3 regions of the Cobetia sp. MMG027 genome follow, and region 2 is predicted to be linked to each of the others. Evidence: predicted binding sites of a transcription regulator. Region 2 holds the regulator's gene; each other region holds the start of a gene.

Region 1 (8,022 bases), 240 kb from region 2:
ACTTCCGCATTCCGCTGTGGCTGCGCCGCGTGATCACCATGGCACCGGCCATCGCCATCATCCTGATGGGGCTGCCGGAGCAGCAGGTGCTGGTCGCAAGCCAGGTGGTACTCAGCTTCGGGATTCCCTTCGCGCTGGTGCCACTGTTGATGTTCACCGCCAATCGCCGCCTGATGGGAGACCTGGTCAATCGTCACTGGGTGACGGCCATCGGCATGCTGGTGGCAGCGGTCATCATCCTGCTCAATGGCTATGTGCTGGTCGGGGAGCTGATGTAGGGCGAGTCACTCTGTCCCGACACCTGATGGGCAACGCCCCGGTTCGCGCCTCATTCGTGAGCGTTGGACCGGGGCGTTTCGCGTCGTGGGGCGGCAGAGGTCTCACTCGGGCCTGACACGGCAGGCAGGGCGTGGCTGGCCAGCAGGATCGCCTGCACCCGGCTGGCGACCCCCAGCTTGTGCAGGATGGCGGAGACATGCGACTTGACGGTGGTCTCCGCCACGCCCAGCTGCCAGGCGATCATCTTGTTGGACTCGCCCTGCACCATGCGCTCCAGCACGCCGCGCTGCTTGGTGGTGAGGGTCTGCCAGCGCCGCGCGAATTCAGCATCGCTGAGGCTCGGCGCCAGTTGGGGCGCTGGCGGTGGCACTGGTACCGATGATGCTGGTGCCGATGATGCTGAGAGCGGCGCTGGACGCGGCGCAGCGCGCATCAACTGGGCAGGCACGTAGACCTCCCCGGCCAGCATGCGTGCGAGGGCATCGCGCAGGGTCTGCGCCGAACTCGACTTGGACAGATACCCCACCGCACCGAGCGCCAATGCCTCGAGTACCGTCTCGCGCGCCTCGTGGGCGGAGAGAATCGCCACCGGCAGCCAGTCTGCCTCCTCGCGCAGGCGCGCCAGGCCTTCCAGGCCGTGGCTGTCGGGCAGGTCGAGATCCAGCAGCAGCAGGTCGAGGCTGTCAGCATGATGAGCGATCACGCTGAGCGCTTCCTCGAGGCTGGCGGCCTGCAGCAGCTCGTATTCTGGCGTAGAGCCGTCAGCGACGGCCAGATTCAGGGTACGACTGATGGCATCACGGAACAGCGGATGGTCATCCGCGATCAGCAGACGGTACATGAAGGCTCCTGGCCGGTCGTTGGCGGGCGATGTTCTGGTCATGACGTTCCAGGCCATGGCTTTCCTGATCATGACCTTGCTGACAATAGCTACCCTGAGCATAACGTCATGGCGTGGTGTCGTGCCTTGCGGCCTTCGCGGTATGGCCCGTCTTTCCTGTCCCCACCTGTCTTCCTGTCCCATCTTTCTTGCCTGCCGGGTTTCTCCCTTTTCTCCTCCCAAGGGATGAGACAGTTTCCGCCCATGGGCGCATGTCGCGAATGCCACAAGTGAACAAGACTGTGAGGGTCGCCTGATCAAGCAGTTCTTGATGCAGTCATTGATCCAGTCGTTGACGGTCAGGCGAGGGACAGGAGTGCCATCTCCTGTCCACATGACTTACAACAACAGGTCGTCGATCACGAGCGCCACTCGTGAATCCGACCCACAGGAGTTCGCCATGATCTACGCCTCCCCGGGCAGCGCCGACGCGCTGGTCACGTTCAAGGACACCTACGGCAATTACATCGGCGGGCGTTTCGTCGAGCCGGTGAAGGGGGAATATTTCGACAATGTCAGTCCGGTGACGGGTGAGGTGTTCTGCCGTATCCCGCGCTCGAGTGCGGAAGACATCGATCTCGCGCTGGACGCCGCCCACAAGGCAGCCCCCGCCTGGGGCAAGACCTCTGTGCAGGAGCGTTCCAACATCCTGCTCAGGATCGCGGATCGCATCGAGCAGAATCTCGAGATGCTGGCGGTCGCCGAGACCTGGGACAACGGCAAGGCGGTGCGCGAGACGCTGAACGCTGATATCCCGCTGGTAGCGGATCATTTCCGCTACTTCGCCGGTTGCCTGCGCTCCCAGGAGGGCACCGCGGCGGACATCGATGCCAATACCGTCTCCTATCACTTCCACGAGCCGCTGGGGGTGGTGGGGCAGATCATCCCGTGGAACTTCCCGATCCTGATGGCGGCCTGGAAGCTCGGCCCGGCGCTGGCGGCGGGCAACTGCGTGGTGCTCAAGCCGGCGGAACAGACCCCGGCCTCGATCCTGGTGCTGGCGGAGCTGATCAATGACCTGCTGCCGGCAGGGGTGCTCAACATCGTCAACGGCTATGGCGCCGAGGCGGGACAGGCACTGGCGACCAGCAAGCGCATCGCCAAGATCGCCTTCACCGGCTCCACCCCCGTGGGCTCGCACATCCTCAAGTGCGCCGCGGAGACCATCATTCCCTCCACGGTGGAGCTGGGCGGCAAGTCCCCCAACATCTACTTCGCTGACATCATGAATGCCGAGCCCGAGTTCATCGACAAGGCCGCCGAAGGGCTGGTGCTGGCGTTCTTCAATCAGGGCGAGGTGTGCACCTGCCCGTCACGCGCCCTGATCCAGGAAAGCATCTACGACGACTTCATGGCCCGTGTGATGGAGCGCGTGAAGACCATCAAGCGCGGCAATCCGCTGGATACCGACGTGCAGGTTGGCGCACAGGCCTCCCGCGAGCAGTTCGACAAGATCATGTCCTATATGGATATCGCCCGTGAGGAGGGGGCCGAGGTGCTCACCGGCGGCAGCAGCGAGCAGCTGGAGAACGAGCTGGCCAACGGCTATTACATCCAGCCGACCCTGCTGAAGGGCCACAACGCGATGCGTGTCTTCCAGGAGGAGATCTTCGGGCCGGTGGTCGCCGTCACCACCTTCCGCGACGAGGCCGAGGCGCTGGCCATCGCCAATGACACCGAATTCGGTCTCGGCGCCGGTGTCTGGAGTCGCGACATGAATGTCGCCTTCCGCATGGGCCGCGGTATCCAGGCCGGTCGCGTGTGGACCAACTGCTACCACCAGTATCCCGCCCATGCCGCCTTCGGTGGCTACAAGAAATCCGGTGTCGGTCGCGAGACCCACAAGATGGCACTGGAACACTACCAGCAGACCAAGAACCTGCTGGTCAGCTACGACATCAATCCACTCGGCTTCTTCTAGGCCTGACCGTCAGCGCCACCGAGGCTAGTGGCGCTGAATCCACCTCCCGCGATGCCTCCTCGAGGAATTCCTCTCGATGCCCGCGCCAGATCCGACTTGCTTGATCTGGCGCAGGGCAGGGAGCACCGCGTCTGGTTTCAATGAAGAGGCAGGTCCGGGGCGTGCGCGAACACTAGCCCTCGCTCACGACCGGACGGGATCGCACTCTCCGCCTGATCTCTGGCTCGCCTTTCCAAGGTTCGTCTTTCGACAATGAATGAGGAGTCCATCATGGATAACAGCATGAAAGCCGCCGTGGTACGTGAATTCGGTGCACCGCTGGTGATCGAGGAAGTCGCGGTACCGCGACCGGGGCGTGGCGAGATTCTGGTCGAGGTCGCCGCCTCCGGGGTCTGTCACACCGACCTGCACGCCGCGCATGGCGACTGGCCGGTGAAGCCCAACCCACCGTTCATCCCGGGACATGAGGGAGTGGGGACCATCGCGGCGGTGGGCGAGGGTGTGACCCACGTCAAGGAAGGCGACCGGGTCGGGGTGCCCTGGCTCTACTCGGCCTGTGGCCATTGCGAGCATTGTCTGGGCGGTTGGGAGACGCTGTGCGAGAGCCAGCAGAACACCGGCTATTCGGTGAATGGCGGCTTTGCCCAGTACACGCTGGCGGATGCCGGCTACGTGGGGCGTCTGCCGGACAGCGTGGGCTTCGTGGAGATCGCGCCGGTGCTGTGTGCCGGGGTCACGGTCTACAAGGGGCTCAAGATGACCGACACTCGTCCCGGTCAGTGGGTGGTGATCTCGGGGATCGGCGGCCTGGGTCACATGGCGGTGCAGTACGCCCGCGCCATGGGCCTGAACGTGGCGGCGGTGGATGTCGATGATGCCAAGCTGGAGCTGGCCCGCCGTCTGGGGGCCACCGTGACCGTGAATGCCATGAAGGAAGATCCGGCAGCCGTCATCAAGCGCGAGATCGGCGGCGCGCACGGCGCACTGGTGACGGCGGTGTCGCCCAAGGCCTTCGATCAGGCCCAGAACATGCTGCGCCGTGGCGGTACCCTGGTGCTCAACGGCCTGCCGCCGGGTGACTTCCCGCTGCCGATCTTCTCCACGGTGCTCAACGGCATCACGGTGCGTGGCTCCATCGTCGGCACGCGTCAGGACCTGCAGGAGGCGCTGGACTTCGCCGCGGAAGGCAAGGTCGCGGCCACCGTGCAGACCGGCAGGCTCGAGGACATCAATGACATCTTCGGGCGCATGATCGACGGCAAGATCGAAGGGCGCATCGTGCTCGACATGAAGTCTTGAGGCGTTCAGTGTCCTGAACTTGAATCCTCTCCACCGACGACAGGTCTGCAGGAATCGGCAGGACTCGGCAGGCGGCAGGAGACCAGACACGACAACGCCAGCCCTCGGGCTGGCGTTGTCGTGTCTGGCATGGCCGTGTGCGTCAACTCTCACGCGGTCACTTCAAAGAGCTCTCCATGACGAGCTCGGGCTTCTGCTCATACCGTGCCGAATTTCTCGTTCTCACCCATGTCCGGGGTGTGGTCCTTGTCGAGGTTGGCGCGCGCAATCTCATAGAGTTGATACGCCTTGCTCTCCTTGGCCTTCCAGTGCTCACCGGATTGCACCTTGACCTCCAGCAGAGTGACATCGGGGTCATCCTTGCCTTCCGGGAACCAGGCGGCCACGAACGGATTCCAGAACTTGTCGATCAGGCCCTGATCGCGGTGCAGATTGGCATGACCGCTCAGCGACACATAGACGCCATCATCCTGATCGGAAAAGCTCAGGCAGACCTCGCTGTCCTTCTTTGCTTCAAACACCTTCTCGGCACTGGCTCGCGTGAAGAACCACAGGGTGCCGTCGTAGTCATCCTGCACCAGATGCATCGGGCGGGCATGTGGCATGCCGTCACCCTGCGTCACCAACATGCCGACCTTCACATCCTTGATCAGCTTCCAGATCTTCTGCTTGTGCTCCGGGCTCGACATCGTGTGTCACTCCTTTGCCTCATGCGAATGAAAATCCGGCTGGCTAGCCGTTGAACAAGACCTTGGAGCGACACCCCACAACTTCAAGGGATGATGGTGAAGCTTTCGCTTGATGAGTCAGCACTTGATGAATCAGCGCTTGATCAATCGGGGCTTGATTCAGGCGCCCGGGCGGCTCACTGCGCTGCCGGTGCCTGCCAGGCCTCGCTGCCCCACAGCGGCACGCTGCTCAGCGCATGCTTGAAGCTGCCGCTGGTTTCCTTGGTGCTGTAGGCGATGTAGAGCAGGCTCTGGGAGTCACGGTCCAGAATACGGCGGATCTTGAGGCTCTTGAGCAGCACGCTCTTGGACTTGCGATAGACCTCCTCGCCACTCTTGGAGGTGTCGATGTCGGCGAGCATCGCCGGGGTGATCGGGCCGGTCTGGCGGCAGGCGATGCTCATGTCGGAGGGGTCGGAGAAATCGAGATTCGCCTCGATGTTGCTCAGGTGACAGGTCACGCCCGGCACCTTGGGGTCGATCAGGCTCTCGATCTTGATGTCCTTGGTGGTGAACAGGCCCAGCGAGACATCCCCGACCTCATTGTCGTCACAGCCGACCAGCAGCAGGCCAGAGGCGATCACGCCCAGCAGGGCGGCACGAGGGGATAGGCGGCGCAGTCGAGTCATGGGGTCATCCTTGAGTCAGTGGGTAAGGCGAAAGCGGCAAGGCGATGATAGCGTGTCGGGCGACGTCCGGGCCTCACTCATCGCCGAAGACGTGCAGATTCAGCAGGTGGGAGCTGCCCAGCCACATCACGCCCTGGGTGTGATCAAAGAGATCATCACCGGTGCCGGCGTGCACGAAGATGTCCAGCGTGCCGCGATTGAGCGCCAGCCACGGGATGATGCGCCCGAAGTCTTCGGGAGCGAAGGACAGCTGACAGCTCCACAGCGGGTGCGGGCCTACCGGCTGCTCATGAAAGCGACCGACGCGCAGCGGAAAGTGCTGCTCGGCCTGGGCCGCCAGCTCGCGAGCGGCGGCCAGACTCTGCTCATCGGTGTAGTAGAGGTGTGCGTGGTAGTAGTGGATCTGCGGTGTCATGGCGTTGCCCCGATCATTCTCGAATGTCTGTCTGAAAGCGTGGCCCAGAAGGTCATGTTGGCTGGCGGCAGAGGTCGCCAGGCGTGATGGCGCGGGGAGATCAACCCCAGGCCTTGTAGATCAGCTGCACGCCGACCAGTGCCATCGCGAGGATGATCAGGCGGAAGAACAGCCTCTCGTTGACGCGGGATTGCAGCCACAGGCCGCTCCTGACACCTGCCCAGGCCACCGGCACCAGCAGCAGCGAGGTGGACAGACTGGTGAGGTTGACCTCGCCCAGCGCCACGTAGGGGCCCAGCTTCATCAGATTCATGCCTGCGAAGATGATCACCGTGGTGGCGATGAAGGTCTCCTTGGGATGCTGACGCGGAATCATGTACAGGTTGTAGGGCGGGGCACCGGCGTGGGCGAAGAAACTGGTGAAGCCGGCCGTGGCACCGGCAGGAATGGCCAGCCAGCGCGGCAGCGGGTTCCTCGCGGTGGGCTTGAACAGCATGTAGGCGGCGAACAGCAGCGAGATGACGCCCAGCAAGCCACGAATCATGTTCTCGTTCAGCTCATCGAACAGCACCACGCCCACCGCGATGCCGATGGCGGCGCTGGGCAGGATGATGCGCACCTCCGACCACAGCTGCTTGCCCCACCAGGCGCGAGCGCTGAGAAAGTCCATCACGATCAACAGCGGCAGCAGGATGCCGGCCGCTTCCAGCGGACCGATGGCGAGTGCCATCAGCGGCACGGAAAGCGAGCCGAACCCGCCGGCGAAGCCGCCCTTGGAGATGCCGGTCAGGTAGGTCGAGAAGACGATCACGCTCCAGGCCAGGGCGGAGTAATCGGGCAGGGTCAGCAGAGAGTCGAGAAGATCGGTCACGGGCAGCTCTTGTCAGTGGCAGTCAGGACGAGGCCGGGGCGTATCATTCTCGCCATGTCGCTCCCGTCATATCGTGCTCGCCATGTCGTGGTCAGGTGTCGTCACGCCGTCGGCGTCATGCCATTGTTGAACAATTCCGTCCGGTCTTCATCCCGACACGCTGCAATGAAGTCTTTCCCTTGACGCACCAATGCGCTAAAAGGCGCATGTCGCACAGTGTTTTCTTTCGAGACACTGGGCGAGCAGCCTGATCTGGCAGGAGCTGTCACGACGCCTGTCGCTCGTTGGTCGAACAATCTCTGAGGTGGCGATGTCACGCGCTCCATTTGAAATCAGCGGTACCCGCATCGCGCCGGGAACGCGGGCCCAGGTCGATGTGCCTGTCGCCAAGCTCTACACCCACGCGCCGTTGCATATCCCCGTCGAGGTGGTGCATGGCCGTCAGCCCGGCCCGGTGCTGCTGGTGTGCGGTGCCATCCATGGCGACGAGATCAACGGTGTCGAGATCGTGCGTCGCCTGCTCAAGAGTTCCAGCCTCGCGCGGCTGCGCGGCACCTTGATCGCGGTGCCCATCGTCAACGTCTTCGGCTTCGTGCAGCACACGCGCTACCTGCCGGACCGCCGTGACCTCAACCGCTGCTTCCCGGGCAGCGAGAGCGGTTCGCTGGGCTCGCGGGTGGCGGCGCTGTTCCGTGAGCAGATTGCCGATCAGGCCACCCACATCATCGACCTGCACACCGGCGCGATCCACCGCACCAACCTGCCGCAGATTCGCGCCACCATGAGTGGCAGCGACGCCACGCGTCAGATGGCGGATGCCTTCGGTGCACCGGTACTGCTGAACGCCGAGCTGCGTGAAGGCAGCCTGCGCGCCTATGCCAGTGGCCGTGGCGTGCCGGTCATCACCTATGAGGCCGGCGAGGCGCTGCGCTTCGATGAGTGGGCGATTCGTCCGGGGGTCAGCGGCGTGAAGCGCGTGATGCGCTCCATCGGCATGCTG
Region 2 (8,022 bases):
CTCATCGGCGATGGCGTCAAAGGAAGCGACCTTGAAACCTTCCTCGGCGTAGGGGGTGGGAACGGCCGCCACATTGGACGCATCCCGATCTTCGTCCGATGATGAAGTGACAAGAGACACTCAGTGTCCTCCCTGGTAGCTGAAATGAATGCTGAATCGTCTCGTGAGTCGTGCTCTCTTCAGGAGAGCACATCGCTGTTCACTGCATGATGAGGTCATGACATGGGCACAGCACCTGATGGAGCAGGCGCCTCTCACGAGGTGATTCGCCAATTTGGCACGACGGCCATTCTTTCAGGCGCCGTCAGTCTATTGCTGGCGGCATGGCTGACCGCCGTGCAGTTGTGGCCAACCCTGGCCCCGCCCATCGCCTGGCTAAGCCATGGCCGTCTCGCCATTGTGCAACAGCATCTGCTGCTCTTCGGCCTCGGCGGCTCGGCATTGATTGCCAGCCTGTATTCACTGGTCAATCATGACACGCAAGCCCGGCCGGGCCAGCGGCGTCTCCAGCGGTTCACGCTGCAGGCCTGGCAGACGATTCTCGTGCTTGGCAGCATATCGATTGCCGCGGGCTTCGCGTCGGGGCATGGCCAATCCGAATATCCCTGGCCACTCAACCTGTTGATGCTGGCAGTGTGGATCGCGGTCGCGTGGCTCTTCCATGTCAACTGGAAGGCAGGACCGACAGTGCGCCTGCCCGTGGCTGGCTGGTGCTTCATTGGCTGTCTGGTGATGATACTGATGCAGCATACCCTGCTGTCACTGGCGGTGCCCCTGGGCCCGCTGACATCGTTACCCATGTTCTCAGGCAGTCTGGACGCGCTGCTGCAGAGCTGGCAGAAGGGAATGCTGCCCGGCGGCATGCTGGCACTGGGCTTCATTGCCATGGCGTATCAGGCACTCTCGGGACTGACCCGCCAGCCCCTTCACTCTCACCGTCTGGCCATCATCAGCTTCTGGCTGCTGGTATTGCTGCTGCCCTGGAGCGGCGCGGCGCTGCTGCATGCCAGCGCCCTGCCCCAGTGGAGCCAGGCGCTGGGAATGGCGATGGGGCTCCTGCTGCTGGCGCCGGGACTGGCCATTCCTCTCAACGGCCTGCTGACCCTCAAGGCGGACTGGCCCTCCCTGCGCCATCATCCTCAGACCTGCCTGCTCGGCGCGGCCCTGCTCTTTCTGGCCATCAGCGTGATGGAGCATGTGGCACTGTCCATCGCCCCGCTCAACGACATGACCTTCAGCGCCGCCGGCAGCCTCTCGCCGGCCGGCACACTGGGCGTCATCGGTCTGGTCTGCGTGCTCATGCTCTACCGTCTGCGGCTGCCTGAAGCACCCTCGGCGCTGATCATGACCCACGCCTGGCTGGCCATCGCCGGCACGTTGCTCTGCATCGCTGCCAGCTGGACCACCACCCTGCTGCAAGGCAGCCTGTGGCATGCCGTAGACGCAGAGGGACAACCGCTGCACTCCCTCGCCGACGTCCTGGCGGTGGCTCGCCCGCCGATGCTGATGACGCTGGTGGGGCTGAGTTGCTGGGCACTCGGCCTGCTGCTGATGGCAGCGTATCTCCTGCGCGCCTCCCGCCGTCCCATCACGCGCCCCTCTACCCAGCGCGCTCATCACCACATCGGGGATTCACACGCTCGGGGGAGGACACCGGCATGAGACACGTACTGCTCGAACGGCATCCGGGCCTGATGGCCGCGCTCTGCGTGATGGCGGCAAGTGTCGGCGCGCTGGCCCAGTTGCTGCCTCTGGGGTTTCAGGAGGCAAGGCAAGAAGTGACACCGCTGGATGCGCTGGCGCTGGAGGGCCAGCGCCTTTACCTGCGGGAAGGCTGCCAGCAATGCCATACCCGAATGGTGCGGGATCTGCCGGGAGACCAGGCACGCCATGCAAGCCGGGACGCCGCCTCCCGCCACCTCATGGAGCGACCGGCCCTGTGGGGCAACGCTCGTCATGGCCCTGACCTGAGCCGCCTCCCGGCGGAACATGATGAGGCCTGGCAACGCCTGCACCTGTACTCGCCGCGCCACAAGGTGGCGGATTCCAGCATGCCGGCCTACCCCTGGCTGTTCGAGCACGCCCTGAGCGGCGAGGGTGTCGCCGAGCGCATGCAGGCCCTGCAGACGCTTGGCGTACCCTACCGAGACGACGAGATCCTCGCGGCGCCCGCCCGGGTACGCGGCAAGGCCGAGGCGACCGCTCTGCTGGCCTATCTTCAACAGACGGATCCCCCTCGGCACTCATCCGCGACAGCACCCGACCCGACAGGGGAGACACTCGTCACACTGACACTGACGACAGGAGCTGCACCATGAACCTGCTGGCAAACGTCGATCTGCCACTGTTCTGGCAGGCATGGATCAGCATGCTCACGCTGGGCAGCCTGGCCTTCTGCACGCTGTTGCTTGTCGGGCTTCGCTCTCGCAGCACCTCACCCGATGATGACCTGCAGGGAGATGGGCCAGGCGACGAACACCGCATTGACGGCACCCCTCAGCCGGACAGGCCGCTGCCGCTGGTCTGGAGTCTGCTGTTTCTGCTCACGCTGCTGGTCAGCATGGGGCAGATCGTCATGTCCTTGAGTGGATGATGTCACCTGGCTCTCCCGAGTCGGATGAGGCAGGGCGTCGCAACCTGCCCCTTCGGGAGGTTCTGCGTCTAGAGTCATGCAGGACATCACGACACAATCAGAATTATCTAATATAATGCGCGCGATTCACGGAGCACTTCACATCCCGCCCCACAGGACGGGAACCCGTTCTGGGAAGTGCGCCTGACAGGTATCATTGACGGACAGCACCGACAGGCAGCAGCGACTCAGTCCATGAGGATGCTGCCTCTCCGTACAGGACCATGGAATCGCCCTGTACCAGGTGTCGCACCCGGACACCCCCACCCGAAACCCGCCCCCCACGAGTTTCGGCGTAATGCCCCAGGAGAGTCACCATGACGGCCCAGACAACGGCATCCCATCGATTGCGTGCGCATGAAGCACGCTGTCAGACCTGCTCGCTCAGCTCACTGTGTCTGCCGCTGGCACTGAACATGGAAGCCATCGACCAGTTCGACTCCATCATTCGGCGCCGCGCGCCGCTCAGAAAGGGCGAGGTTCTCTTCACCCAGGGCGAGCCCTTCGACTGCGTCTTCACGGTGCGCTCGGGCAGCCTGAAACAGATCAACACCGAGAACAGTGGCACGGAGCAGCTCACCGGTTTCTTCCTGCCCAGCGAGCTGGCTGGACTGGATGCCATCGACAGCAATGCCTACCCCGGCAGCGCCGTGGCACTCGAGACCACGACCGTGTGCGAGATTCCCTTCGATCGCCTCGATGCGCTTTCCGCCCAACTGCCGGAACTGCGCACCCAGCTGTTCAAGAGCCTGAGCAAGGAGCTGCATGAGGATCGTCGGATGATGATGCTGCTGTCGCGCAAGACGGCAGATGAGCGCCTGGCCAGCTTCCTGGTCAACCTCTCTCAGCGCTTCCGTCGCCGCGGCTATTCGCCATACAGTTTCCGTCTTTCCATGTCCCGCGCCGACATCGGCAATTACCTGGGACTGGCCGTGGAAACCATCAGCCGTATCCTGACGCGTTTCCAGGCTCAGGGGCTGGTGGATATCCAGGCCCGCGAGGTCCATATCCTGCACCTGGATGGCCTGATCGAGCTGGCAGAAGGAGAGTGTCAGGGCGGTCGCTGACCCCCGTGTTGCCATCTCTCTCACCACGAAGGCCCGCCACATCCTCATGTGGCGGGCCTTCGTGTTTTCCAGACAGCGCCAGGCGGCTCGGAGACGCTCAGCGATTCTGCAGACGATTGTAATCCAGCAACCCGGCCTCGACGGGACGATCCGCATAATTGGCACGCAGCACGCTGTCCGAGAACTGCCAGAAGCGTGGATCGGTGCGCCGCACTCCGATATCGGCCATCAGCTGTCGATAGTCCGCCTCATCCTTGAGCACGGCGACCCGCCGTGCCAATCCCTGCAGCGACTCGGGTGTCAGATGCCAGAAGGCATTCGGATAATCCCCGGCCACGCCGCGCAGCACATCCAGCGTATCGCGCTCAGGACGCCGATTGGCTTCCTCGTCGAACAGACTGGTGATGTTGGCATGAGCCGAGTTGCGCAGCACGCTGAACAACTGTGGGTGCTCGCTTCCCTTCCGTTCCAGCGCAATGATGGTGACTTCCGGCAGCAGGCTGGCCGCCAGACCACTCACCTCGCTCAAGGCCTTCAATTCGCGGCGCACGGCATCATCCTCCAGCGTCTCCAGGCTACGCTCGTGGACAAGTTCCGGCGCCAGGCGCTCGCGCAGGCGGCGCATCAACCCAATGCGCGCCTTCTCCGGTGAGGAAAGCTCTCCCGGTGTCCAGACGATATCGCTCGGGGCATCAAACTGGGGCGGCTTCTTGAACAGCAGCTTTTCCAGCCCAGAATCCACATCCTGATACCAGCTGTCATGCACTGCCTGACGCTCGCCGGCAGGCAGAAGCGCCAGCAGGTTGTTCTCGCCTTCCATGCGCAGGAAGTCCATGTACAGGCGCGTGGTCAGCTGGTGGCCGAGGTTGCCATAGACATCGAAGCCGGCCACCAGCAGGTAATGGATGCGCTCAAGCATCGGGTAATCGATCACCCAGGCCGTCTTGGGCACATTGCCGACCAGCCCTTTCATCACGGCGGCATTGTCGAAGTGACGATAGACCGTCAGGGCGGCATTGGGGTTGTGATCGCCACCCTCGCCACCTTGCCAGCCGCTGCCGTCCCACAACAGCTGCATGTCCAGACGCAGATTGCCGTCCTCGTAGGCCTGCATCATCAGCTTTTGCTTGGCCTGCAGATAGGCCTGCTGCTTGCGCTCGAACTTGATCCACGAGGAGATGGGCAATGCATTGCTGCTCTGCTCGGCAGGCAGGCTGAGATTCTCGCCCTCCCGTGCCAGGGTGCGCTCGACCTGCGGCAGGCTGAACAGTGATGGATCGGTGAAACTGACCCAGAAGTGGTCATTGATGACGTCCACGGCCACCTGGCCACGACAGACCGGCCCCTTGATGAAGCCCATGATGGTGTTCTGCGATTCATCCAGCATGAAGCGGTAACGTGACTCGGCAGGGATCGCCTCGAACGTCAGGAAGGGGTTGGACGCCGTCTTGAGGTCATAGCCAGGCAGGTCATCCACCGTATAGTCCGGCGCGAGGAACAGCGACTGCCAGCGCTCCAGGCGCGCGTCACTCAGCGAATAGGGCAGATGATTCTTGGCCAGGATCGTCGAGCGCTCCTGCCATAGACGGTAATAGACGCGAGGACGCCCGGCCTCGTCATGCGGCATGACGTCACGACCATCTCCGGGATAGGCGGCGTAGGGAGCGTCATAGGGGCGGCGCGAGGAGATACGCTGGATGGGCTCGCCGGGCGGCGTACTGGAGCGCACCAGCGAGAAGAAGATCGGCCGGCCATTGGCCCCCTTCGCTTCCGGGAAATACAGGTGGGTCAGAAAGAGATGCTCGTAGATGTAGCGACTCATCAGCCGCTGCTTGAGGCTGTCACCATTGAGGAAGGCTTCCACCTGCTGAATCCGTGGCACCAGGGCCTCAGACACCGGGCGCACCTTGGTCATCGGGGAGCCCTGCGCCAACCAGTTGACCAGCGTACGGTGCTCCTCATCACTGATCTGCGGCAGCGCATACGGCATGCCCCAGTCCGGGTGATCTTCCGCGAAGGCATCATAGCGCTCGATGGGCGCGCACACCTGACTGCGATTGAGCGACAGATCGAAGCGGTCTTCCGGCAGCAGGCCTTCCTCCGTCACCGGCAGGGGTTGCTTGCGCTTCTGGCTCAGCGAGCGGAACAGCACACTGCCTTCCAGATTGGCGAGCGCCGAGTCGTTGCGCTCGTTGAGCACCGGCGAGAAGTTCATGTCACGCCATTCAGCGGTGCTGTCGGCATCCTCGAACAGTCGCGTCAGATTGGCCGCCAGCAAGCGGGTGCCGTCATAGACAGGGGCGGGATTGATACCGCGGTCGATCCCGGCCGCCGAGGACATCTTGAGCTGGCACGGGGCGTCATAGCAGCCATGGCAGACCACGCAACGCGTCTCGAGGATCGGCTTGACCTCATCTTCCCAATGCCTCCCCGCCAGACTATCGCCGGACACGACGCGATCGCGTGGCTCGGGCGTCCCGAAACGCGCATCCAGCTGATGCACGGTGACGGCGCTACATCCTCCCAGCAACAGGATGACGAGGATGCTCCAGCGCCAGCGCGGGGTATGCCACAGGCGTCGAAGGGAGTTCAGCATGCAAGGCTCCATAAGCAGAGTACGAGACCGATGGACGGATCGGCCATGAGGCAGGCGGGGCCCGCTGCACACTGCTTCGACAGAGCACAGAAGACATGACAGGCACACAGTATGCCACGAGCAGAATAGCGTCTTTCAGAGGGTTTTCGCGCTCCCGGTCAAATTCTCGAGCCGCGGTGCATCCACCTTCACGCCGGCGACGTAAGACTCAATGACCCGGCAACGAGACCTGACTGGCCGGGTGGATATCTGCATCGAACCTTGCTCAACAACCAGAAAAAACGGGCTCGCCCGAAAGGAAACCATCATGACCATGAAGAAGACCGTGACTGCCGCCACCTTTGCCGCTGCTGCCGCTGCACTGTTCTCCACCGCCGCCCTGACCTCCATGTCCGTGCAGGCGGCTGACAACGCCGTGAAGTGCTCCGGCATCAACTCCTGCAAGGGCACCTCCGAGTGCGCCACCGCCACCAGCGCCTGCAAGGGCCACAATGCCTGCAAGGGTCAGGGCTGGTCTTACACCGCAAGTGCCGAATCCTGTGTCGGCGCTGGCGGCGAAGTCATCTCCGGCAAGAGCTGAGCACTCGAGATGAGGGCACCGTCACCCAGGTAACGGTGTCGCCAGGAGTCCCTGGACGCAACGGGAGGACAGCATGCCGTCCTCCCGTTGTTGCATCAGGTCTACACTGCCAATGCAGGCACTGCCTGCCATGCCATGCCATGGAAAAGGAGTCACTCATGACGACAGCTTCCCGGAGTCACCAGCCTGCCACTGCCACCTCGGGTGCCGGTCAAGGGCTTGGGCTACGTCCTGAGTACTACCACGAGATTCTGACGACGCTGCCGGATATCGATTGGTTCGAGGCCATCAGCGAGAACTACATGGGCCCCGGATTCATCGACTCCGACGGCGTCAGTGCCGGCGGCAAGCCGCTACACTTCCTTGAGCGAGTCCGCGAGCACTACCCCATCGCCCTGCATGGCGTCTCGCTATCCATCGGTGGCAGCAATCCCATCGACACCCGCTATCTGCGCGAGCTGCGCGCACTGTGTGAGCGCATCGAACCGATGTGGGTCTCCGATCACCTGTGCTGGACCCGCACCGGCGCGCATCAATTCCATGACCTGCTGCCTCTGCCCTATACCGAGGCCACCATCACGCACCTGGCCGAGCGCATCGACCAGGTCCAGAACGCGCTCGGGCGCCAGCTATTGCTGGAAAACGTCTCCAGCTACCTGACCTGGCAGCCCGACGAGATGAGCGAATGGGAGTTTCTGGCCGAGGTCAGCCGCCGTGCCGATTGCCTGATCCTGCTCGACCTGAACAACGTCATCGTCTCCAGCCACAATCATGACTTCGATCCGCTGGCCTATCTGGATGCCATGCCGGCGGAGCGTGTCTGGCAGCACCATCTCGCCGGGCACATCAGGCAGGACGTGTCTGGCGGTGAGCTGTGCATCGACACCCACGACCAACCCGTCCCGGATGCCGTGTGGTCGCTGCATGACGCCGCACGCGAGCGCTTCGGCGATGTTGCCACCATGATCGAGCGCGATGACAACTTCCCGCCATGGTCGGAGCTGATGGAAGAATATGCCGAGCTGCGTCGCCGCAGTGGTCGCCCGCTGGCCGACGATCAACCGACCCGGACTGTCGCGGCGGCAATGAATGGGGGGCTGCACGCATGACGCATGCATCGACCACAGCGACGACAGCATCACAGTTC
Region 3 (8,022 bases), on a different contig from region 2:
TTCCGCGAAGGTGGCATTCTCGATGATCTGTACCCCGTGGCGTTGGGCCAGCTTGAGCAGGCGATCTCGATCCGTCAGGCTCAGCTGGCCACCCAGCGGGTTGTGGCAATCCGGTGAGACGATCAGCGCGTCGAGGGCGGCCTTGCCGTGTCGGTTCCCGGCCGTGGGCGGCATCTCTGGCCGCGTCTTGCCTGCACACGTCTGCCGCCTGTCCATCTGCCTTGCCTCTCCTTCCTCCAGCAGTCTGGCCAATGCCTCGATATCCAGTCCGCTTCCGGCATGTGTCGGCAGGGCAATGGCTTCGTGACCATTGGCTTCCACCGCCGCAAGCACACCGAAATAGCCGGGGGCCTCGATGCCGATGCGGCAGCGTCCCCGGCTTGCGCGCCATTGTCGGAGAATCAGCGACATGCCTTGCTGAGCCCCCTGACACAGCAACAGGGTGTCACCGTGACAGTGATGGCCATGGTGGCTGAGGTGAGAGGCAATGGCCTCGCGCAGGGCGGGGGAGCCCGGGGGCAGCGCGTAGGCGCTGGGGGATTCGGCGTGATGCTTGAGCTTCTGGCGCACCAGCCGATAGAGGCGCCGCACGGCGGGCGCATCCAGCTCGGGATGCGCCGCGCCCAGCGGAGCCAGCGCCGGGTCGCTGGCATGTGCCATGGCCTGCCAGGCCGGGTCATCGATGGCCAGTGACGGAGTGGCAAGAGGGGTGCAGCGTGACGGGGCGGCATCGTGATCGCGGCTGGCGGAAGAGGGAGGCGCCGCTGCGGCCGCGACCTGAAATCCCCGGCGCGGGACAGCCACGAGGAAGCCGGCGGATTCCAGCTCGCCATAGGCGCGGATCACGCTGTTGAGTCCCAGCCCTGACAGGGCCGCCTGGCGGCGCAATGAGGGCAGCCGTAGTCCGGGGACGAGTTGCCCCGTCGCCATCTCGGCTTTCAAGCGCGTCGCCAGTTGTTGGTAGCGCGGCGCTGATGGGAGGTCTTGAGTGCCACTCATGCGGACTGTATCCCCTGAAAAAGCCATTCTCTGTATCTTGTATCCCCTGATGCCTTCGCGGCAAGCTCATGTCACATCACGCCGGCGATGCCTGACGCGCTCGGTGTGAGCGCTCCTCGGGACAGTGAGGTCCCGTCTCTCGTGCTCTGGAGTCAATCTGATGTGGATGCCGCTGACCTTCGTCTTCCTGTTCGCCACCGGGTTCATCGCCGCACGTTTCGGAACCCTGGATGCTGAGCCTTTCACGCTGCTGCTGGTGCGTAGCCTGCTGGTACTGCCGGTGCTGGGGCTGATCCTGTGGATACGCCGCAAGCCGCGCCAATGGGGGCAGCGCCATGACAAGCTGGCTCAGATGGGCATCGGCATGCTGTTGCACGGCGCCTATCTGGGTGGCGTGTTCGCGGCGGTCAAGGCCGGGCTGCCTGCGGGGCTGACGGCCTTGCTGGTCAGCCTGCACCCTCTGGTGACGGCTGCGCTGTCACTGCCGCTGTTCGGTATCCGTCTGGGCGCCAGGCAGTGGCTGGGGCTGGGGTGTGGCGCGATTGGCGTCAGTCTGGTGCTGGGGGCGGGCGTGCTTCAGGGGGCAGGCGCCGCAAGCGCTACGCTCGAGTGGCCGATGATCGGCCTGCTGTGGTGTCTGGTGGCGCTCATCGGCGTGTCCAGCTCGACGCTGTGGCAGAAGCGTGTCGGTGGTCGGATGGGGCTGGTGGAGGGGCTGGTATTCCAGTATCTGGGAGCGGGCTGTGTCTTCCTCATCGCAGCCAGCAGCGTAGGTAGCTTCGCCTTCGACCCGACGCCTCGTCTGCTGCTGACCCTCGCCTGGCTGGTGATCGCCATCTCGGTGGGTGCCATCTGGTTGCTGATGCTGATGCTCGAACGTGGCGAGGCCCACCAGGTCGCACGTACCTTCTTCCTGGTGCCACCGTGTGCCGCGCTGATGGCCTGGTGGCTGTTCGATGAGCAGTGGACCGCCTTGATGGTGGTGGGAGCGGCGCTGGTCGTGCTGGGACTGGTGCTGGATCGCCCCCGTCCGGGCAAGGTAGCCAGGGCGCCGGCTGACGACACGTCGCCGTCAGCGCCCGAGACGTCGGCACCGAGCAGCGGGCAGGCCCCCTCGCGCTGATTCGCCCTGAAAGCACAACGCCCCGCCGGCCCGTGATGGGCTGGCGGGGCGTTGTCGTCTGTGGCCAGTCAGATGCGCGACTCAGAAGCGATAGCTGATACCGGCCATGGTCACGATCGGGTCGATCTCGACCTTGTCGTTGACGCTGCCCGCCACGGTGACATCGGAATCGATATCCAGATACCAGGCAGCGACGTTGGCCGCCCAATGCTCATTGATGACCAGGTCGACACCGATCTGTGCGGCCGCGCCCCAGCTGTCATCCATCTCGAGCTTGGTGCCGTCATCGAGGGTTTCATCGGAGAAGTGGGTGTAATTGACGCCTGCACCGATGTACGGCTGGATGCGGGAGTCGCGTCCACCGAGGGGGTAGTACTGCAGTGTCAGGGTCGGTGGCAGATGATCGACGGAGCCGGCCTTCTGGCCATTCAGCGAGATGTCATGCTCGAAATTCTGCGCGGCCAGCAGCTCGATCCCCAGGGTATCGGTGAAGCGATACCCCAGAGTGAAGGCGAAGGCGCTGTCATCATCGACGTCCACGTCGGCACCGATGGCATCGATGCGACCGTTGTCGCTCTTAGGCGAGACCTTGGCGACACCCGCACGCGTCCAGAACTGGCCGGCACCATAATCGAGGTTCTCGAGGCCTGAGTCAGTCGACGAGAACGGCGCAGCGACAGCCGACGTGGCAGTCAGCGTGAGTGCGGCCGTGATCGCCGCCATGCGCAGCGGGCGTGAAGAGGACCGGCAGAAGGAGAAGGGCAAGAAGGACTGTGCGGCTGACATGTTCGCTCCCGAAGTGACAGGGGGTGAGAAAGGAGATGTCAGTCTAGGAGCTCATGTCGACGAAAAATTGATCCATGACAAGGGTTTGCCGTCATGTCCGACAAGGGTCCGTCACACTTGATTCAAATCAAGTTCCGTCTGTCTCGCCGACTGTCCGCGCATGCAAGAACGCCGCAGGCCCTGAGGCCTGCGGCGTTCTTGTGCGTCGTCAATGAGGCAAGGGGATCACCCCTGATGCGTCATGGCTCGGCGCGGCTCGTCAGTGCGTGTTTCAGCACTTAGAAGCGGTAGGTGACACCGGCACCGACGGTGACCGGGTCCAGCTCGGTGTCGTTCACGTCCTGGCCGTTGATCTTGGTGTCGGCCTTGACGTCAGCGTAACGAGCGAAGCCATTGACGGCCCAGGATTCGTTGATGTTGAGGTCAACACCCAGCTCGGCAGCAGCGCCGTAGCTGTCGTCGATGTCCATGCTCTGGCCACCGGCAGACTCACCGGAGAAGTGGGTGTAGTTCAGGCCGACGCCAGCGTAAGGCTGAACGCGAGCTTCGGTACCGCCCAGCGGGTAGTACTGCAGCATCAGGTTGATCGGCATCTGATCGAAGCCACCGTCGCTGTTTTTCCAGTCGGTGCTGAATGCTTCAGTGGACTGCAGAGCAACTGCCAGGTTGTCGTGGAACATGTAGCCCACGGAGCCGGCGAAACCGGATTCATCCTTGGCGATCAGACCATTGCCGTTGTTGCTCTTGCCGTCGACCTTGGCAACGCCGCCGCGCAGGAAGATGTCGCCCTTGCCGTAGGCCAGTGCAGATTGTGCACCCATTGCCATGGTGCCGGCGATGACGGTAGCAGTCAGGATCTTGATGGTTTTCATGTGATGTTCTCCTTGAAGCTTGTGGCCTCGGGGGCTTCCTGTCGGCGGTGCCTGGCGAACTCGGGGGATGTACCGAGTGTGGCAAGGCTGCCTTGTTCAGGGGACGAGATGAACTATAAAAAACACTGTTCTTTTTGGCAAGCATTTTTTTAGAACAATGTTTGAAAACATATTTGACGTCTTGTTAGCGGATGTTACCGATTATTTCAGAAAAGGTGCATGTCTCGAGGGTGAGACTGGAGGTGGCGCAGGACAGCGACAGGGCTGTTCATTTTCACGACAGATTCATGAGACGTTGGTCGTAGGCGGCTCGTGAGGTGAGCGCATGCTACGCAATGCGCGATGCGCCCACCAGTGTGGGAATTCAGCGACGCTTGCGCTGGGCACGTGCTTCAAGCTCGTTGAGCCATCGACTGACCTCGTCACTCTGCGCGGGACAGTCGAGGTAGACGGCCAGAAACTCTCGCCACTCCGCTGCCTGCCAGGCCTTGAGGCGGCGCCACAACACGTAGAGGTCGCGCTGGCACTCGTGACGGCGCAGCACGAAGCGTCGGGTCTTCTCCAGGTCGATGATGACGGCATCCATCTGTTCCTGCATGGCGCTGGTACCGTCGGCGGCGGGCTGTGGGCGGCTGAGGAACAGATGCTTGGGGAACAGGCAGCCGTGCATCATGCCGGCCTGATGAATCTGTCGCACGAGACGTGCGCTGGCAGTGATGACTTGCGTGCGTCGGGTATCGTCCAGCGCCGGCCAGCGTGCATGCCAGTGGTCCAGATCATCGCGGCCGTCGAGATCGAAGGTGATCAGGATGGCGCGCCACTCCTTGCTGGTGCGGCGCTCGCCATACCAGCCGGCATCCACCGAAGGAATGCCCAGCGCGTGATAGTGGCGGATGGCACGCCACTCGCGCGAGAAGGTCGGCTCGCCCAGTGGGCGTGACAGGCTGCGGCCCAGATGGTTGGTCTGGCGCTTGAGGTAGAGGCGATGTGTCTGGCCCTGCTCGTCCTCGAGAGTGAGCAGCGAGACCGTCGAGATGCCTCCGCGCTCACGGTTAGGGGCATCAACGTCCTGGGCGGCCACGTGCCACAGGGCCTCGAACCGGTTCAGGCCGTGGTAATCCAGCAGATTCCCCAGGGCGGGGTCACAGTAGTCGGCATGGCCACGGGGCGCCGTGGCACGTGGGCCCCGAGAGGCGCTGGACAGGGAGTGGCGGGAAAAGGAGGTCATGGCAAGTTCACGAGCGAAAGAGGGGAGGTGGGTCACGGGCAATCCCTGCCGCAGGACCCAGCGATGGATCGCCCTATGATAGTTAGCCTGCTGGTGAAGTGATAGTCGCTGATCGGCAACTCCTGTGTCTGCGCATTCAACACGCGTCGCAGGATTGTCCGAGCCGTGCATGGCTGCTGTCGTGCAGGCCCGTGCTCTGTGGCGTGTGGTGGAAGGTCGCAGGTGTCGCGCAGGTGCGCAGGAAGAGCGTTGAGAGGCCGCTGGCGGTCCACTGCGCGCCAGCCCAGCAATGATGCGGGCCATGGACGTTTCCGCTGTCAGCTCATGGGCTTGCGATCCCCGCAGGCGGCGCTTGCCGGAGTGCGGCTGCGACAACCTGTCATCTGGAGCCTGTCGCGAGAGGGCAGAGAATGTCCGACCAAGGTCTTGGTACCACGGTGCCATTGCCTGTGCGCTTGCCGGCGGGAGTCGGGGGGAGACTGCCCCCGACGTCGGTGGCAAGCGCATGCAGAGACGGCAGTCTGGCCGTTCGTCTTATCGCAAAGGGGTTAGACATGATCTCCGATACCGTAGTGGAGCTGTCGCGGTTCCAGTTTGGCATGACCGCGCTCTATCACTTCCTGTTCGTCCCGTTGACCATCGGCATGGCCTTCCTGCTGGCCATCATGGAATCCCTGTATGTGATGACCGGCAAGCAGGTCTACCAGGACATGACCAAGTTCTGGGGCAAGCTGTTCGGCATCAACTTCGCGCTCGGTGTCGCCACCGGCCTGACGATGGAGTTCCAGTTCGGCACCAACTGGGCCTATTACTCGCATTACGTCGGCGACATCTTCGGTGCGCCGCTGGCCATCGAGGGCCTGGTGGCCTTCTTCCTCGAATCCACCTTCGTCGGGCTGTTCTTCTTCGGCTGGGACCGCCTGAGCAAGCGTCAGCACCTGATGGTGACCTGGCTTGTCGCCTTCGGCTCCAACTTCTCGGCGCTGTGGATCCTGATCGCCAATGGCTGGATGCAGAATCCGGTCGGGGCGGCCTTCAACTTCGAGACCATGCGCATGGAGCTGACCAGCTTCGCGGATGTCATCTTCAATCCGGTCGCCCAGGCCAAGTTCGTGCATACCGTGTCGGCAGGCTACGTGACCGGCGCCATGTTCGTGCTCGGCATCAGCGCCTTCTACCTGCTCAAGGGGCGGGATCTGGGCTTTGCCAAGCGCAGCTTCGCCATCGCCGCGGCCTTCGGACTGTTCTCGGTGGCCTCGGTCATCGTGCTGGGCGATGAGTCCGGCTACGAAGTCGGGGATGTCCAGAAGGCCAAGATGGCCGCCATCGAGGCGATGTGGGAGACCGAGCCGGCGCCGGCGTCCTTCACGCTGATCGGTCTGCCCAACGAGGAGACCCAGCACACCGATTACGGCATCCACATTCCCTATGTGATGGGGCTGATCGGTACGCGCTCGCTGGATACCGAGATTCCGGGCATCAAGGAGCTGACCGAGGAGCACCGCGGACGCATCGTCAATGGCATGCAGGCCTATGATCTGCTTCAGCAGCTGCGGGAGGGTCAGGACGATATCGCGACCCGCAAGGCCTTCGATGCCGTCAAGCAAGATCTCGGTTACGGCATGCTGCTCAAGCGCTATGTCGAGACGCCCTCCGATGCCACGCCGGAGATGATCGACAAGGCCGCGGCCGACTCGATCCCCCCGGTGGCACCGATGTTCTTCTCGTTCCGGATCATGGTCGCCTGTGGCATGGCGATGCTCGCGATCTTCATCGTCGCGGTATGGATGAGTGCCAAGCATCGCTTCGATGTGCGCCCCTTCCTGTGGATCTGCCTGCTGTCGATCCCGCTGCCGTTCATCGCGGTGGAGACCGGCTGGTTCGTGGCCGAATTCGGGCGTCAGCCCTGGGCGGTCGGAGAGATTCTGCCGACCTTCATGGCGGCCTCGAGCCTGGATGAGTCGGATCTATGGTGGTCCATCGGCGGTTTCCTGGCCTTCTACAGCCTGTTCTTCGTGATCGAGATGTGGCTGATGTTCCACTTCGCGCGCAAGGGACCCTCTTCCCTGCATACCGGCCGCTATCACTTCGAGCGCGGCGCCCTGCGAGACGACGAGGGCATGTCGCTCAATCCTTCGCTGTCATTCAAGGAGTAATGGATCATGTGGGATTACGAGATCCTCAAGCTGTTCTGGTGGGTGGCGGTGGGTCTGCTGCTGATCGGCTTCGTCATCACCGATGGCATGGACATGGGCGCGGCGATGCTGATGCCGCTGGTCAGTCGCAGTGACAGCGAACGGCGCGTGGTGATCAACACGCTGGCGCCGCACTGGGATGGCAATCAGGTATGGCTGGTCACCGCCATCGGTGCCGTCTTCGCGGTGTGGCCGGTGGTCTATGGCGCGGCGTTCTCCAGCTTCTATTTCGCGATGCTGACCATCCTGTTCTCGCTGTTCTTCCGTCCGCTGGGCTTTGACTATCGCTCCAAGCTCGAGAGCCCCCAATGGCGGGGCTGGTGGGACCGCGGCATCGTCGCCGGCAGCCTGATTCCCACTGCCTTCTTCGGCCTCATCTTCGGCAACCTGCTGCAGGGCGTGCCGCTGGAAGTCGATCAGTACATGCGTGCCAGCTACGACGGCAGCTATCTCGGGCTGTTCAATCCCTTCGCGTTGCTGTGTGCGGCGCTGTCCGTCGTGATGGTGATGCTGCATGGCGGTACCTGGCTGGTGGCGCGTGCCGATGACGCCGTGGCGGCGCGCAGTGCGCGTCTGGTGCAGCCGCTGGGACTGCTTTCGCTCGGGCTGTTTGGCCTGGGCGGACTGTGGGTGTGGTTGTCCGGCATGGGCTACAGCATCGATCAGATGGGCGATACCGGCACGGCGCTAAAGCTGCTGGACAAGCAGGTCGGCCCCGGCAGCTGGATGGATGTCTACGCGCGTGAGCCGCTGACGTTGCTCGCGCCCTTGAGCGCCGTGGCGGGTATCGTCACCGCGATGTGGCTATCGGCCAGACGT

Evidence for each region. Region 2 encodes FNR, which switches genes on or off when oxygen is low (the NO sensors DNR and NnrR bind a similar motif). Its sites were predicted from a motif close to TTGATNTANATCAA; they were not measured.
Region 1: adhP (alcohol dehydrogenase AdhP) is a predicted target of FNR. The motif match lies at 3,181-3,194, and genes of this name have one in related genera.
Region 3: PJK54_RS00815 (OmpW/AlkL family protein) is a predicted target of FNR. The motif match lies at 3,026-3,039, and genes of this name have one in related genera.

What each region holds. Positions count from the first base shown of each region.
Region 1 is NZ_JAQJIO010000003.1:329,670-337,691, forward strand. It holds gene PJK54_RS05435 (Nramp family divalent metal transporter) at 1-278, shown strand, start outside; gene PJK54_RS05440 (response regulator) at 329-1,120, opposite strand; gene exaC (acetaldehyde dehydrogenase ExaC) at 1,560-3,080, shown strand; gene adhP (alcohol dehydrogenase AdhP) at 3,351-4,379, shown strand; gene PJK54_RS05455 (pyridoxamine 5'-phosphate oxidase family protein) at 4,577-5,068, opposite strand; gene PJK54_RS05460 (CreA family protein) at 5,245-5,736, opposite strand; gene PJK54_RS05465 (DOPA 4,5-dioxygenase family protein) at 5,810-6,151, opposite strand; gene PJK54_RS05470 (sulfite exporter TauE/SafE family protein) at 6,252-7,022, opposite strand; gene PJK54_RS05475 (succinylglutamate desuccinylase/aspartoacylase family protein) at 7,333-8,022, shown strand, end outside.
Region 2 is NZ_JAQJIO010000003.1:84,776-92,797, reverse strand. It holds gene PJK54_RS04480 (alpha/beta family hydrolase) at 1-72, opposite strand, end outside; gene PJK54_RS04475 (cbb3-type cytochrome c oxidase subunit I) at 223-1,662, shown strand; gene PJK54_RS04470 (cbb3-type cytochrome c oxidase subunit II) at 1,659-2,318, shown strand; gene PJK54_RS04465 (hypothetical protein) at 2,315-2,593, shown strand; gene fnr (fumarate/nitrate reduction transcriptional regulator Fnr) at 2,950-3,699, shown strand; gene PJK54_RS04455 (fatty acid cis/trans isomerase) at 3,797-6,295, opposite strand; gene bufA2 (BufA2 family periplasmic bufferin-type metallophore) at 6,603-6,875, shown strand; gene bufB (MNIO family bufferin maturase) at 7,034-7,984, shown strand; gene PJK54_RS04440 (HvfC/BufC N-terminal domain-containing protein) at 7,981-8,022, shown strand, end outside.
Region 3 is NZ_JAQJIO010000001.1:188,556-196,577, forward strand. It holds gene PJK54_RS00805 (aminotransferase-like domain-containing protein) at 1-999, opposite strand, end outside; gene PJK54_RS00810 (DMT family transporter) at 1,160-2,122, shown strand; gene PJK54_RS00815 (OmpW/AlkL family protein) at 2,204-2,908, opposite strand; gene PJK54_RS00820 (OmpW/AlkL family protein) at 3,187-3,780, opposite strand; gene PJK54_RS00825 (lipopolysaccharide kinase InaA family protein) at 4,145-5,008, opposite strand; gene PJK54_RS00830 (cytochrome ubiquinol oxidase subunit I) at 5,563-7,164, shown strand; gene cydB (cytochrome d ubiquinol oxidase subunit II) at 7,171-8,022, shown strand, end outside.